2 regions of the Brevibacterium sp. MGP-B1 genome follow, and region 1 is predicted to be linked to the other one. Evidence: predicted binding sites of a transcription regulator. Region 1 holds the regulator's gene; the other holds the start of a gene.
The links. The regulator LexA, encoded in region 1, represses DNA repair genes until DNA is damaged. The targets are predictions, from matches to a motif close to TCGAACANNTGTTCGA.
Positions count from the first base shown of each region.

Region 1 (6,700 bases):
CAGGGCGGTGAGCATATGGTCGAAGAACGGCACGGAAGTCGAGATGTTCGAGGTGCCGGTGCCGTCGAGGTTGACGGACACGGACACCGTGGACTCGGACGTGGTGCGTGAGTTCTGGGCCTGCCTCATGGAGTGCCTTTCGTCGGGGCGGCTGATGACGGGGTCGGAGACTGCGGACGGTCCGCGAGGATGTCCGGTGATTCGGCGAGGATATCGTCGATGGCGGTCAGGAACGCTTCGGTCTCTGCCTCGGTGCCGGCGTTGACGCGGGCGTGGCCGGTGATGCCGATATCGCGGATGAGGACTCCGCGGTCGAGGAGCTTCTGCCACAGGTCGGCCGGTGAGGCGATGTTGCCGAAGAGCACGAAGTTCGAATCGCTGTCGTGGACGGTGAAGCCCGCCTCGGCGAGGTGGCACGACATGCGGTTGCGCGAGTCGATGAGACGGTCGACATTGCCCAGCAGCAGTTCGGCATGTTCGAGTGCCGTGCAGGCCAGCACCTGAGTGATCTCGGACAGGTGGTAGGGCAGACGGACGAGGCGGAGGACGTCGATGAGTACGGGGGCGGCGATGGCGTAGCCGAGGCGCAGTCCGGCACAGGCGAAGGCCTTGCTCATGGTGCGGGAGACGACGAGGCGGGGCCGGCCCTCAAGCAGAGTCATCGCCGAGGGCTTGGCGGGGCGGGAGAATTCCGCATATGCCTCGTCGACGATGACTATCCCTGCGCAGTTGTCGTATGCGGCTTCGATGACGTCGAGGCCGATCGAGGTGCCGGTCGGATTGTTCGGGGTACACAGGAAGACGATGTCCGGATTCGCACGAGCCACCTCGGCGGCGACCGTCTCGGCGTCGAGAGTGAAGTCGTCCTTGCGTTCGACGTGCTGCCATTCGGCACCCGTGCCCGTGGTGATGAGCGGGTGCATCGAATACGAGGGGGTGAAGCCGAGGACTGTGCGGCCCGGGCCACCGAAGGCCTGGACGATATGGCTGAGCACTTCGTTCGAACCATTGGCGGCCCAGATCATGGAGGGGTCGAGGTCGACGGAGTCACCGGCGCGTTCGTTCACACCGTCCAGATAGGTGACAAGGTGTTCGCGCAGTGCGGTGAATTCGCGATCGGGATATCGATTGAGTCCGGCGAAATGATCGTCGACGGCTGCGCGCATGCTGTCGACGACGACATCCGGAAGCGGATAGGCGTTCTCGTTGACGTTGAGCTGGACCGGCACATTGAGGTGCGGCGCCCCGTACGGCTTGAGGCCGACGAGGTCTGAACGCACTGGCAGAGAGTCGATGTTTCCCACGGCGATCATTCTACCGAGAGGCCCCCGCCGCCCGGGCGGCGGGTCGGGCATCGAGATACGCCGGTCGGCTCACCCGATCGAACGGGTCAGCGCACTGCCGGACGGGCCCGGCTGCTGCCGGTCGAGCCGGGTTCGGCCTCAGCGGACGGGGACGTCGAGGGTCTGTCCGGGGTGAACCGTCGGTGTGTCCAGGTGGTTGATCTCGACGATATCGGCAACGACATCGCGGGTGTCGCGGTCGATGCCGAGATTCGAAGCCACGGTCCACAGCGATTCACCCTCACCGACGACGACTGCCTCGGCGTCGATGCCGATGCTCTCCGTCTCCGATTCGGCGACGGCAGCGGCCGAGAACGACTGGGTGGCGAGGAGGACCGCCCCGCCGATGACGACGAGAGCGACGAGCAGGGTCCGGAGAAGGCGCACAGCCTGGCGTCCACGAGGGGTCAGGTGCAGCTCGGTGTTCTGTGCAGACATCGCATTACCTCTTTCATTCGTACGATTCCACCAGTAATCGGTAGAACGTCTGTTCTATTCAACATGCCAATCGAACAAATGTCCAGTCCAACTCGAACATCTATGCGACAATGAGAGGGAACCAGCGTTGTTGATTGATCTGTCAGAACCATCTCAGTCGGCACTGACACGAGAATTTCCGAAGCGGAGATCACGGTGTTCAGCGGCAGGGAATAGAACGAAGGGGAACGAGCAATGGTTCAGAACAAACGAGGCAGAGGCAGGCCTCGCAACGAAGATGTTGCCAGCGAGATCGCTGCCGCTCGCACAGATGACGACGTCGTCCAGATCCCTGAGGGGTCATCCGGTGAGGGCGACTTCCGCCTCACTCCCCGTCAGCGTCTCGTGCTCGAAACCATCGAACGCGCGGTCGTGACCAACGGCTACCCGCCGAGCATGCGCGAGATCGGCAAGGCCGCCGGGCTGGCCTCCCTCTCCAGCGTCGCCCATCAGCTCTCCCAGCTCGAACGCCTCGGCTATGTCCGCCGTGACCCGAAGCGCCCGCGTGCCATCGAAGTGGTCAATCCGTTCGAAGAGGAAGAGGCCGAGCGCGCGAAGTACGAGGAGCTGGCCAACAACACTGTGCAGGTGCCGGTCGTCGGACGCATCGCCGCCGGTGGCCCGATCCTGGCCGAGCAGGAAGTCGATGATGTCTTCTCCCTGCCGACCCAGGTCGTCGGCTCCGGTGAGATGTTCCTGCTCAAGGTCGTCGGCGATTCGATGATCGAAGCCGCCATCTGCCACGACGACTGGGTGGTCGTGCGCAAGCAGCACACCGCGGACAACGGTCAGATCGTCGCCGCCCTCCTCGACGGCGAGGCCACGGTGAAGACCCTCAAGCGCAAGGCCGGTCAGCAGTGGCTGATGCCGCAGAACGAGAACTACGAACCCATCGACGGCACCTACGCGCAGATCATGGGCCTCGTCGTCGCCGTCATCCGCCGCCTCTGACCCTCTGTCGGCTCTCCGCTGCCGAAACGCAAAGGCCCGCGACCGAATCGGTCGCGGGCCGTTGCGTCATCCTTCGTCGGTTTCGGCCAGCCTCGCCAGGCTCTTGCGGACGAGACCGGAATTCGTCGTCGGCCACATCCTCGGCATCGAATTGACGAGGAACCCGGCATACCGGGCCGAGCGCAGCCGCGAGTCGAGCACGGCCACCACTCCCCTGTCCTTGGTCGACCGGATGAGTCGTCCGGCTCCCTGAGCCAGACGCAGGGCGGCATGCGTGGCCGATACGGCCATGAATCCGTTGACTCCCCGCTGGTCGGCATCGCGTGCCCGCGCTTGCATGAGCGGGTCGTCCGGACGTGGGAACGGCAGACGGTCGATGATGACCAGTCGGTTCGTCCGTCCCGGCACATCGACTCCCTGCCACAGTGACATGGTTCCGAACAGGCAGGTCTGGTCGTCGGCGGTGAACTGAGAGACCAGTGCCGGCAGGCCGTCTTCGCCTTGGAGCAGGATCGGGAAATCGAACTTCTTCCGCAGGTGTTCGGCCGCCGCATTGGCCGCAGCTCGGGAGGAGAACAGGCCCAGTGCCCCGCCGTTCGAGGATTCGACGAGTTCCTCGAGTTCGGTCAGCGCTTCTTCGCTCAGTCCGCTGCGTCCGGGTTTGGGCAGGTGGGAAGCGACATAGAGGATTCCCTGTCTGCCGTAGTCGAAGGGAGATCCGACATCGAGGCTGTCCCATTTCGGGGCGTCGGGTCCGAAGAGTCCCAATGAGGCTGCCACCGCGTCGAAGTTGCCACCGAGGGACAGGGTCGCCGAGGTGGCCACGACTGTGGATTCTTCGAAGATGCCGTTGCGCATGGTGCCGGCCACGCTCAAGGGCGCGACGACGAGATTCGTCGTCTCTTTCTCCCGGAAGGTCGAGCGCGACAGCCAGATGACGTCGTTCTTGCCCGGATCGCAGAAGCGTTCGGCGAGTTCGAAGATCTCCTGGCAGCGCGCCTTGGCCATCTGCCGGCCGGCATCGGCGTCCTCGGTCTTGCCGCCGATGTCGTTGATGATCTGGCGGGCGGAGTCGCGGATCTGTGCCAGGGCCAGTCCGAGCGCCTCGCTCATGTGCAGGATGAGCCCCTCGGGTACCGAGGTCTGCGCACGTTCGAGTGCCGCCGCGGCGGAGTCGAGCAGGGACACGACCCCGTCCTGGACGGTGGTGTGTTTGCGTACGGAGCTCGTCGCGGCCGAGAGCATGCTCGTGTTGATCTGCCCGGACAGGGCGCTGGTCACCCGGTCCTTGAGCTCATGGGCCTCGTCGATGATGATGACATCGTGTTCGGGCAGCACGTTCGATTCCCCGAAGGCGTCGATGGCCAACAGGGCATGGTTCGTCACGACGATATCGGCTTCGGCGGCTTTGTTCCGGGCGATTTCGGCGAAGCATTCGGTGAACAGCGGACAGTTCGAACCGAGGCAGTCGAAGGCGTTGACGGACACCTGTGACCAGGCACGATCGCTGACGCCGGGCAGGAGGTCGTCCCGGTCGCCGGTGTCGGTGGTCTTCTCCCAGGTGCGGATCCGCTGGATCTCCTCTCCCAGGCCGGAGCGTTCTGTGGGTTTGCGTCCCGCCTCGGCGTCGGCACCGAGGTCGAAGAGCATGCCCTCGCCCTCGTCGGGGTACCCGCCGGCGAGCTTGTGCTTGCACACATAGTTCCGGCGCCCCTTGAGCAGTGCCGCCCGGGGCAACGGATCGAGGTCCTTCTTCACGGCCTTGAACAGCCGCGGCAGGTCGCGGTGGATGATCTGCGTCTGCAGGGCCAAGGTCGCCGTGGACACGACGACCTTCCCGCCGGTGCGGGTGACGTACTCGGCCGCCGGCACGAGGTAGGCCAGCGATTTGCCGGTGCCGGTTCCCGCCTGCACGAGCAGATGGATTCCCTTGTCCAGCGACGAGGCGACCGCCTGCGCCATCTCCTGCTGACCCTCACGTGGCGATCCGCCGATGGCGCCGACAGCGGATTCGAGGAGGGTGTCGACAGCCTTCACTCGTCGATGACCAGGTCCGGACGTTGGAATTCGCGCAGTTCGTCGACGAGTTCGGTCGGCACCTTGGCCTGCAGGCTGGTGCCCTCCGTGCCGTGCGATTCGTGTTCGACCGTGCCGAGGGCGTAGATCTTCGACACGAGGTCACCGCGTTCATAGGGAATGAGCACGGTCATGTCGATGTCCGGGACGGGAAGGCGGTCCTCGATGGCCTCGATGAGGTCATCGATTCCTTCCTTCGAGACGGCGGAGACGAACTGGGCGTCGGGATACTCCGCGCGCAGGCCGGTGATCACGGCCTCCTCGGCGATATCAGCCTTGTTGAACACAAGGAGTTCGGGGATGTCCCCGGTCTCGACGTCCTTGAGGACGTCGCGCACTGCCTGGATCTGACCGTGCGGATCCGGGTGGGAGGCATCGACGACGTGGAGGAGCAGATCCGAGCCGGCGGCTTCCTCCAGGGTCGAGCGGAAGGCCTCGACGAGCTGGTGGGGCAGGTTGCGGACGAACCCGACGGTGTCCGTGTAGGTGAAGACGAGGCCGTCGGCGGTCTTGGCCTGCCGGACGGTCGGGTCGAGGGTGGCGAACAGGGCGTTCTGCACCATCACCTCGGCGTCGGTGAGCAGGTTGAGCAGTGAGGACTTGCCCGCGTTCGTGTAGCCGACGATCGCGACGGAGGGCACGTGGTGGCGGGCGCGGTTCTTCCGCTTGGTCTCCCGGGAGGGCGCCATGGCGTTGATCTCGCGGCGCAGCTTCGACATGCGCGTACGGATGCGGCGACGGTCGAGTTCGATCTTGGTCTCACCGGGTCCGCGGGAGCCGATTCCGGCACCGCCGGCGACTCGGCCGCCGGCCTGACGGGACAGCGACTCACCCCAACCGCGCAGTCGCGGCAGCAGGTATTCGAGTTGGGCGAGTTCGACCTGGGCCTTGCCTTCACGGGATTTCGCATGCTGGGCGAAGATGTCGAGGATGAGCGCGACACGGTCGACGACCTTGACCTTGATGACGTCCTCGAGTCCGCGCCTCTGGCTGGGGGCGAGTTCGGAGTCGATGATCACGGTATCGGCGCCGACGGAGGCGACGACCTCGGCGAGCTCGGCGGCCTTGCCCTTGCCGAGGTAAGTGCCTGGGTCGGGCTTGTCGCGACGCTGGATGAGCGCGTCGAGGACTTCGGAACCGGCGGTTTCGGCGAGTGCGGCGAGTTCGCGGATCGAGTTCTCGGCTTCGGCCTGAGTGGTGTTCCAGATGCCGGCGAGGACGACGCGTTCGAGGCGGACCTGACGGTATTCGACCTCGGTGATGTCTTCGAGCTCGGTGGAGAGTCCGGCGACGCGGGTGAGGGCGGCGCGCTCGGCGAGGTCGAACTGGTCATCGCCCGGGGTGGTGTCGTGATCATCGAGGGCTTGGGCGCCTCGGGAAAGCACACGATCGAGCATCGCGTTGCGACGCTCTTTGTCTTCAGACGTCATTCATTCCTTTGTTCTCTGCCGTCCGCACGGTGCTTCTCGTGCGGACGTCGTCATGCTTGCCACCGGTCGCGGCGATTCGCACCGACGGTGGTGTCCATCAATTCTCCCACAGCCGTCTAGACTGAAACGGTGTCAGAGCACTATTTCACCGAATCGCCGAGCAGCGAGGCCAAGTCGCGGGTACTCAACCTCGATCTGGCCGGCCGCGCCGTCACCGTCGAAACCGTATCCGGCACGTTCTCGCCGACTCGCCTCGACCTCGGCACGGCTGTGCTGCTGCGGCACCTGCCTCAGCCGCCGGCCGGCGATATCCTCGATCTCGGGTGCGGTTGGGGTCCGATCGCCCTGCACACGGCCTTGGACGCCCAGGACGCCGAGGTGGATGTGCGAGTGTGGGCACTCGACGTCAACTCCCGGTCCCTG
Region 1 is NZ_CM173407.1:1,794,830-1,801,529, forward strand. It holds gene hisB (imidazoleglycerol-phosphate dehydratase HisB) at 1-129, opposite strand, end outside; gene AC3CD9_RS08190 (histidinol-phosphate transaminase) at 126-1,304, opposite strand; gene AC3CD9_RS08195 (LysM peptidoglycan-binding domain-containing protein) at 1,443-1,781, opposite strand; gene lexA (transcriptional repressor LexA) at 2,016-2,771, shown strand; gene AC3CD9_RS08205 (ATP-dependent DNA helicase) at 2,838-4,808, opposite strand; gene hflX (GTPase HflX) at 4,805-6,277, opposite strand; gene AC3CD9_RS08215 (class I SAM-dependent methyltransferase) at 6,407-6,700, shown strand, end outside.

Region 2 (6,700 bases), 1.4 Mb from region 1:
CTCGAGGCGATCGGCCGGTTCTCTGCGGCAGGGGTGCGTGTGGCTATCGGTCACACGGCTGCCGATTATGCGCTGACCGCGCAGGCCTTCGAAGCGGGCGCGAGCATCCTCACCCACGCGTTCAATGCGATGCCCGGAATCCATCACCGAGCTCCGGGGCCGGTCCTCGCCGCGGCCGAGGCCGAGCATGTCACCGTCGAACTCATCAATGACGGCGTCCACGTCGTCGCCCCGGTGGCGCGCATGCTCCACGAACTCGTGCCCGGGCGCATCGCTCTCATCACTGACGCCATGGCGGCGACCGGGCTGCACGATGGGAGTTATCACCTTGGTTCGCTCCCGGTCGTGGTCAAGGATTCGGTGGCGCGCCTGGTCACCGCGGATGGCACTCAGGGCGCCATCGCGGGGTCCACGCTGACGATGGACGAGGCTGTGAAGCGGGCAGTCGCCGAGGTGGGACTCAGCCCGTTCGATGCTGTGCAGTCCGCAGGATTCGTTCCATTGCGTGCAGTGGGCGGAGTGCCGGAGCCGGGTGATTCTCTGCAGGCGGCGGGCGGTGCCGCTGGTGCCGGCAGCCTGTTGGCTCCCGGAATGCCGGCTGACCTCCTGCTCCTCGATGAGGACATGAGCATCCGGGCTCGCGGTTCGGCGGCTTAACCCGCCTGAACCGGGCTGAATCGGGCCGAACCGGACTGCACCGAGTTGAATCGAGTTGAACCGGGCTGAACCCGGCTGAACCTGGAAAGTGGGCTGAACCCGGCCGAACCTGGAAAGTGGGCACAGCTGTCCCCTGAAAGGAGGGGCGGCTATTTGTCGAACAGAGAGTCGACGATATCGTCCGCGATGAAGCGGGCGTGGAGGATCGGCTTACGAGCCGGGTCCTTTGCGGCGGGCGGAATGTAGGCGGGTCGCCCGTCGAAGAGCATCACCGTGTCCCAGGCGGTGCGGTCGAGCAGGTGGTGATGATAGCTGCACAGCAGCGCGAGATTGTTGATCTCCGTCTTGCCGCCGAGCGACCATGGAAACACATGGTTGGCATCGCACCAACCGGGAGGGGCGTCACAGCCGGGGAAGGTGCAACCTCGGTCACGGGCGGTGATCACTGCCAGCTGTTTGCGATTGGCGAAGCGCTGTTCTGTGGCCACCTGCATCGTCTTGGCCCTGTCGCTCATGAGGTGGAAGAACAGCGAGCCGTTGAGGCCGTTTCTCATCAGTTCCTTGATGGGAATGGGATTGTCGGCGCCCGTGGTGCCGTGTCCTGTGCCTTTGGCCAGATCTTCGGCGGTGGCGTTGATGACGAGAGCATAAGGCGCTCCTGCTGCCGTCCGCTGCTTGTCGATCGTCGTAACGAGGCCGGCGAATCGTTCGTAGATCCATTCGCGTGCCGAGGGCTGTTCGGCGCTGACGTCGACGAAACCGCCGTCCTCACGAATGCCGACGCCGGGGACGGCAGCCGGATTCCCGCTCGTGCGGGCTGCATTGAGATCGGGTTCTGGAACTCGCTTCGCGTCATATCGGTCACCGGAGAGCACCGCATCGACGATCTCAAGCAGCTCTTTGTCAGGAAGCGGCGAGTTCGTTCCATCGGAAGCAGCGGTTACGGTGGCGGGATTGCCCGCGGCCGCGATCCCAGAGGCGCCGGTCGCCGAGTCGGCACCGGCCTTGTCGGCACCGGCCTTGTCGTCTTCTCCCGCAGACTGGATCCGCGAGGTCAGCAGTCCGTTGAGAGTGCCGCCGGTGACGGGGTCGAGCAGTCCACGCAGCTCCCAGTCGCCGTTGGTCTTGGCACGCATGGACATGTTGTACGCAGAGCGGTCGGCCGAGTCATTCGGCTCTGCGCCGTCCGGGTCGATATAGCCCATGAGCTTGCCGAAGATCTCGCGCAGATCCTTGAGACGGACCTTGGGTGCGTTGTCGACCAAGCGCGTCTCGACGTCGGTGCGGACCGTCTGACTGACCCACGTGGGCAGTTTGCGCATGCAGTCTTCGATGACAGACGCCTGGGCGGCGGAGATCGTGCCGGCATGGAGCGCATCTGCGACGACAGGGTAGAGAGGCGGCAGAGCCTGTCCGGCCATGTCGACGCGTCCGCCGAGGTTCTTGGCCATATCGGTGCGGCGATTCGCCTCCGCGCCGGTGAGGTTGAACCGGTTCTCGATGAGCGACTTCGTCGACTTGGCGCCGAAATCGCTGGGTGTTCCGACGCGTTCGCAGACGGAGAGCGCGAGCGTCGACAATGCATCGTTGATGCGTGTGATCGCCTCGACCCCATCGGCGAGCATGATGGCCTGATCCGGCCCCATGGGGCGATCGAACGAGCGCAGCTCATCTTTGAGGCCCATCAGCTGAGTGATCGAAGAGGTGACCTCGGGCGCAAAGCGGCTGAGATCTGCCCACTCCTCGTCGGCCAGCAGCGGGTGACCGCTGGTCTGCGGGGAGTTGTCGGAGTTCCGATCGGAATGATCGGAGCTGCGTTCGGGAGTGAGGGTCATGGGGATGAATTCCGTTCACCAACATCGTTGTTGTTGGAATCTAGTGTACGCTCATATTATGCGGAAAGCCATAGGTGATCGAAAAAAGTTTCGAACACAACTCCAGTGTTCGTCACAGTTCGAGAATAATGACGAAACTCTTTGAGTCCGTGCAGGTCAGGGTTGGTGTCGGTTGCGGCCGAGGTGAACCGGCTTCGAATGTGTCAGCCGGTCGTGGCACGATTGGAGTATGGATGCCCTGCTCCTCATTGACACCGACGACGCCAGCTACCCCAGCGATGACGCCATGGAGACCCTCGGCGATATCGTCACCCGCACCCGCGCTGTGGGCGGTGTGCTCATCTTCGCGTCGACGAAGGCCGACCTCGTCGACACTCCCGATGAGGAGCTGAGCATCTTCGTCCCGGATGAAGAGGATCTTGTGCTCCGGTCCGAGAGTCCGGATGTGTTCGAAGGCGTCGACGATCTGGCCGCAGGTCTGCATGACCTCTCCGTCGACCGGATCATCATCGCCGGCGCCGACGCCACCACAGGCGTGCCCCGCGCTGGAGCTGGCCAAGTCGCCACTGACCCTGCAGCCCGGGCGGGAGGCGATGCCGGCGCCGACGCGTCCTCGGCGGACACCCCCGGAGCCGTCTACGCCTCGGCGATGGCGGGTCTTGTGTGCAACTTCGACGTCGTCGTCCTCTCCGACTCCACCACTGACCCCGATGGCAACCTCGTCGCCTGGGGCGATGCTGCCGTTGATGCCGGTGCCATGGTCAAGAAGACCGCCGATACCTGGCTGCGGATGTAGGCTCAGCCGCCTTCCCGAAATAGTTCTACATTGAGTAGAATGTGGGAGCGAGCTGAGAGGAGGGCCCATGACCGGATGGACGAAATCCGTACGTGCGCTCTTCGCTGCCCTCTTCACGACTCTCCTCGCCCTGCTCATGCACCTCGGTGCCGGTGGCGGAGTCTCGATTCCGGGCACTGTGGTCGTCTTCGTCCTCGTCCTCTGGGCGGCGATGATCGTCGCCGGCAGGCGCCTGGGCTACCTCACTCTGGCCGGCTTGCTCGGCCTCGGACAGGTGCTCATGCACCTGACGATGAGTTGGTCCGCGCACACCTTCGCCCATGCGGGGTCCCACGCGGCAACCGCCCAATCCGGAAGCGGGCAGGCCGGGGCTGCAGGTGCCGGATCCACCTCCGCCGAGGCGGCCCTCTATGCCCACGCCGGACACATCGTCCCAGCCTCCGGCTCCCTTGACCTCGGTCCTGCCGCAACCGCGCTCGGACATACGAGTCACGGGGCAACCTCGGTGGGGATGGTCATCGCCCACGTCGTCGCCGTCCTCGTCACCGCCGTGATCCTCAAACGCGGTGAGGACATCGTCCTCAGCATTCTGCAGCTGGCACTGGGCCCAGTGATCGGCGCACTGCGAGCCCTCGCCGAGGCGGCCGGAATCCTGGCCGACGAACCGTTCCGCAAGCTCTGCGCTTCGTTCCGGGTGCCGCAGCCGGTCACATCAGCGGTGGTCGGCCCGAACTACCGCCGCGGCCCGCCCGCACTCGTCTGACATCCCATTCGGCGGTTGCACCGCCGACCCGCACCCGATTTCTCGGGTGACCATCCATCCTCGGGCGACCGCCTGGACAGCGGCGGGCCGCCCCTCGGTGACAGTCGAACACGTCCGCGCACACCGCTGCGCGCAGAGGACACGTGCCCCGCACCCTGGCCAGCACGTGCCCTGCGCACTTGCACCCGCACGAGCTGCGCGCAGGCCACTGTGACCTGCGCAAAGGCTCACGAAAGCGCTGCTGCCTGCGCCAACAGGCGACCGCGGCGCGCGCCGACATGTGCTCGACAGCACCTGAATGACGAAAGTGCAGACATCATGCGAAAGAACATCACCCTGGCCCTTGCCCTGCCCATCGCCGTCGCCATCGGCCTGGCAGGCTGCGGCCAAGACGACAGCAAGGCCGCCGGTTCGACACAGACCGATGGCAGCAGCACCACCTCGGCGGAATCCTCGGAAAGCGCGGTCGACGCCGAAGCGCTCAGCTTCGACGGCGCTTGGGTCAAGGCCGCCGACGACGGAATGACCGCAGTCTTCGGGGAGCTGAAGAACAACACCGACGCCGACATCAACCTCGTCGAGGCGAAATACGCGGACGCGGAGATGGTCCAACTCCACGAAACCGAAGGCGACGGCTCGGGCGGAATGTCCATGCAGGAGAAGAAGGGCGGCTTCGCCATCCCGGCCGGGGAGAGCCTCCGCTTCGAGCCCGGAGGCGATCACATCATGATCATGGGACTGAAGAAGGCGATCAAGCCGGGCGAGCAGATCAAGCTCGATCTCGTCACCGCCGATGACGAGACCGTCGAGGTCAGGGCCGTTGCCAAGGAGTACTCCGGAGCCCAGGAAGACTACGCACCGGGTGAGGCCGAAGGCTCCAGTGACGACCACGGCGACCATGGTGACCACGGCGACGACGGCAAACACACCGGTGCCGACAGCGAAGACCACGAGGACTCCGACCACGGAGACCACGGTGACCACTGAGCCCGGTCGCACCGGCTTCAGCCGCCGAGGTCTCCTGACCTCGGCGGCCGCGGCCGGCGGTGCAGGTGTCGTCGGTGCCACGGCCGGATTTGCGCTCGGCCGCGGTCCCGGATCTCAGGGCACGAGCGCCGGTGACGGCGGGCTGCCTCGGCGAGATCTGGATGGGGCGAACGGGCCGCAGACCGAGCCGTTCTACGGCACTCATCAATCCGGGGTCGAGACCCCGCCACAGGCCTTCGCACACTTCATCGCGTTCACGCTGGGGCCCGGTATCAAGGCCGCCGAGGCGGTGCGCTGGCTGCGCCTGCTCACCGCGGATGCAGCCGCGCTGACGCAGGGGCAGGCGCCGTTGGCCGACTCCGAATCCGAGCTCGCCGTCGACCCTGCCCGGCTGACGGTGACCTTCGGGTTCGGAGCCGGGCTGGTGGCGTTGGCCGGAAAGGAGCACGTCCCGGATTGGCTGAAGCCATTGGAGGCGTTCTCGATCGATCGCCTCGACGAGGATCGGTGCAAGGGCGACCTGCTCCTGCAGATCTGCGGCGACGACCCGCTGACCTTGGCACATGCCCGGCGCATGCTGTTCAAGGATTCGCGATCGTTCGCTGAGGTGGCCTGGCAGCGGGACGGATTCCGACGCGCCTACGGCAGCGCGGGGGAGGGGAAGACTCAGCGGAACCTCTTCGGTCAGCTCGACGGCACTGCGAATCCGGGGCCCGGATCCGAGGACTTCGCGCGGATCATCTGGGGGCAGGGCACCGAGACCGCGAACCCGGTGTTCTCCGCCCGCGGGGAGCCGCCGTCCGACCTCGGTGCGCATCTGCCGGTGTGGATGCGCGGGGGAACGACGCTGGTTCTGCGCGATATCGCGATGAACCTCGACACCTGGGATCAGGCCGATCGACCCGCACGGGAGTTCTCGGTCGGGCGGACCATGGATTCCGGGGCGCCGCTGTCGGGTGAGGACGAGTTCGACGTTCCGGACTTCACCGCTGTCGATAAGCGCGGACTGACGAAGATCTCGCAGGTCGCACATATCGCCCGGGCTCGCGACGGACTGGGTCCGGAGGTGCAGATCCACCGGCGCACGTTCAACTACGAGACCGGTGCGGGTGGGGATTCGGGACTGCTGTTCGCGTCTTTCCAGGCCGATATCGAACGGCAGTTCCTGCCGATCCAGCGCCGCCTCGCCGAGGTGGACCTGCTCAACGAATGGACGACCCCGATCGGGTCGACCGTGTGGGCGATCCCGCCCGGAGCGACCGAGGACGGGTACGTCGGGCAGGAGCTGTTCGACGGTTGAGGAAGCGGCGCGGCCGCCGGACCCGCAGGAATGGCCGCGTCCTCACCCCAAAGAGTGCGGCCGCCGATCCCGCAGAAGCGGGTGCGGCGGCCGCGCCGTATGTTCGCGCAGTGCCTCAGTCGGTGATCTCGGAGTCGAAGGCCTTCGGATTGTCCTTGACCCACTGGTCGACGGCGTCGCCCTCCTGGCCCTCTTTGTATTCGTTGACGATGAGGTCCTCGAGCTCTCCGTACGTCTTGTCGTCGAGCTTGATTCCCTTGATGAGCTCCGACGCCTCAGGGAACTCGTCGCTGAAGCCGTCGGTGCCGAGGAAGTGCATCTTCTCCGGATCGCCCATGGCGTTCTTCGGATCCTTGAGCTCC
Region 2 is NZ_CM173407.1:3,162,808-3,169,507, reverse strand. It holds gene AC3CD9_RS14445 (N-acetylglucosamine-6-phosphate deacetylase) at 1-657, shown strand, start outside; gene AC3CD9_RS14440 (HNH endonuclease signature motif containing protein) at 807-2,492, opposite strand; gene AC3CD9_RS14435 (hypothetical protein) at 2,722-3,288, shown strand; gene AC3CD9_RS14430 (hypothetical protein) at 3,356-4,051, shown strand; gene AC3CD9_RS14425 (copper chaperone PCu(A)C) at 4,370-5,038, shown strand; gene AC3CD9_RS14420 (Dyp-type peroxidase) at 5,028-6,338, shown strand; gene AC3CD9_RS14415 (glycine betaine ABC transporter substrate-binding protein) at 6,454-6,700, opposite strand, start outside.
Region 2: the regulator LexA is predicted to act here: its motif matches at 2,571-2,586, upstream of AC3CD9_RS14440 (HNH endonuclease signature motif containing protein).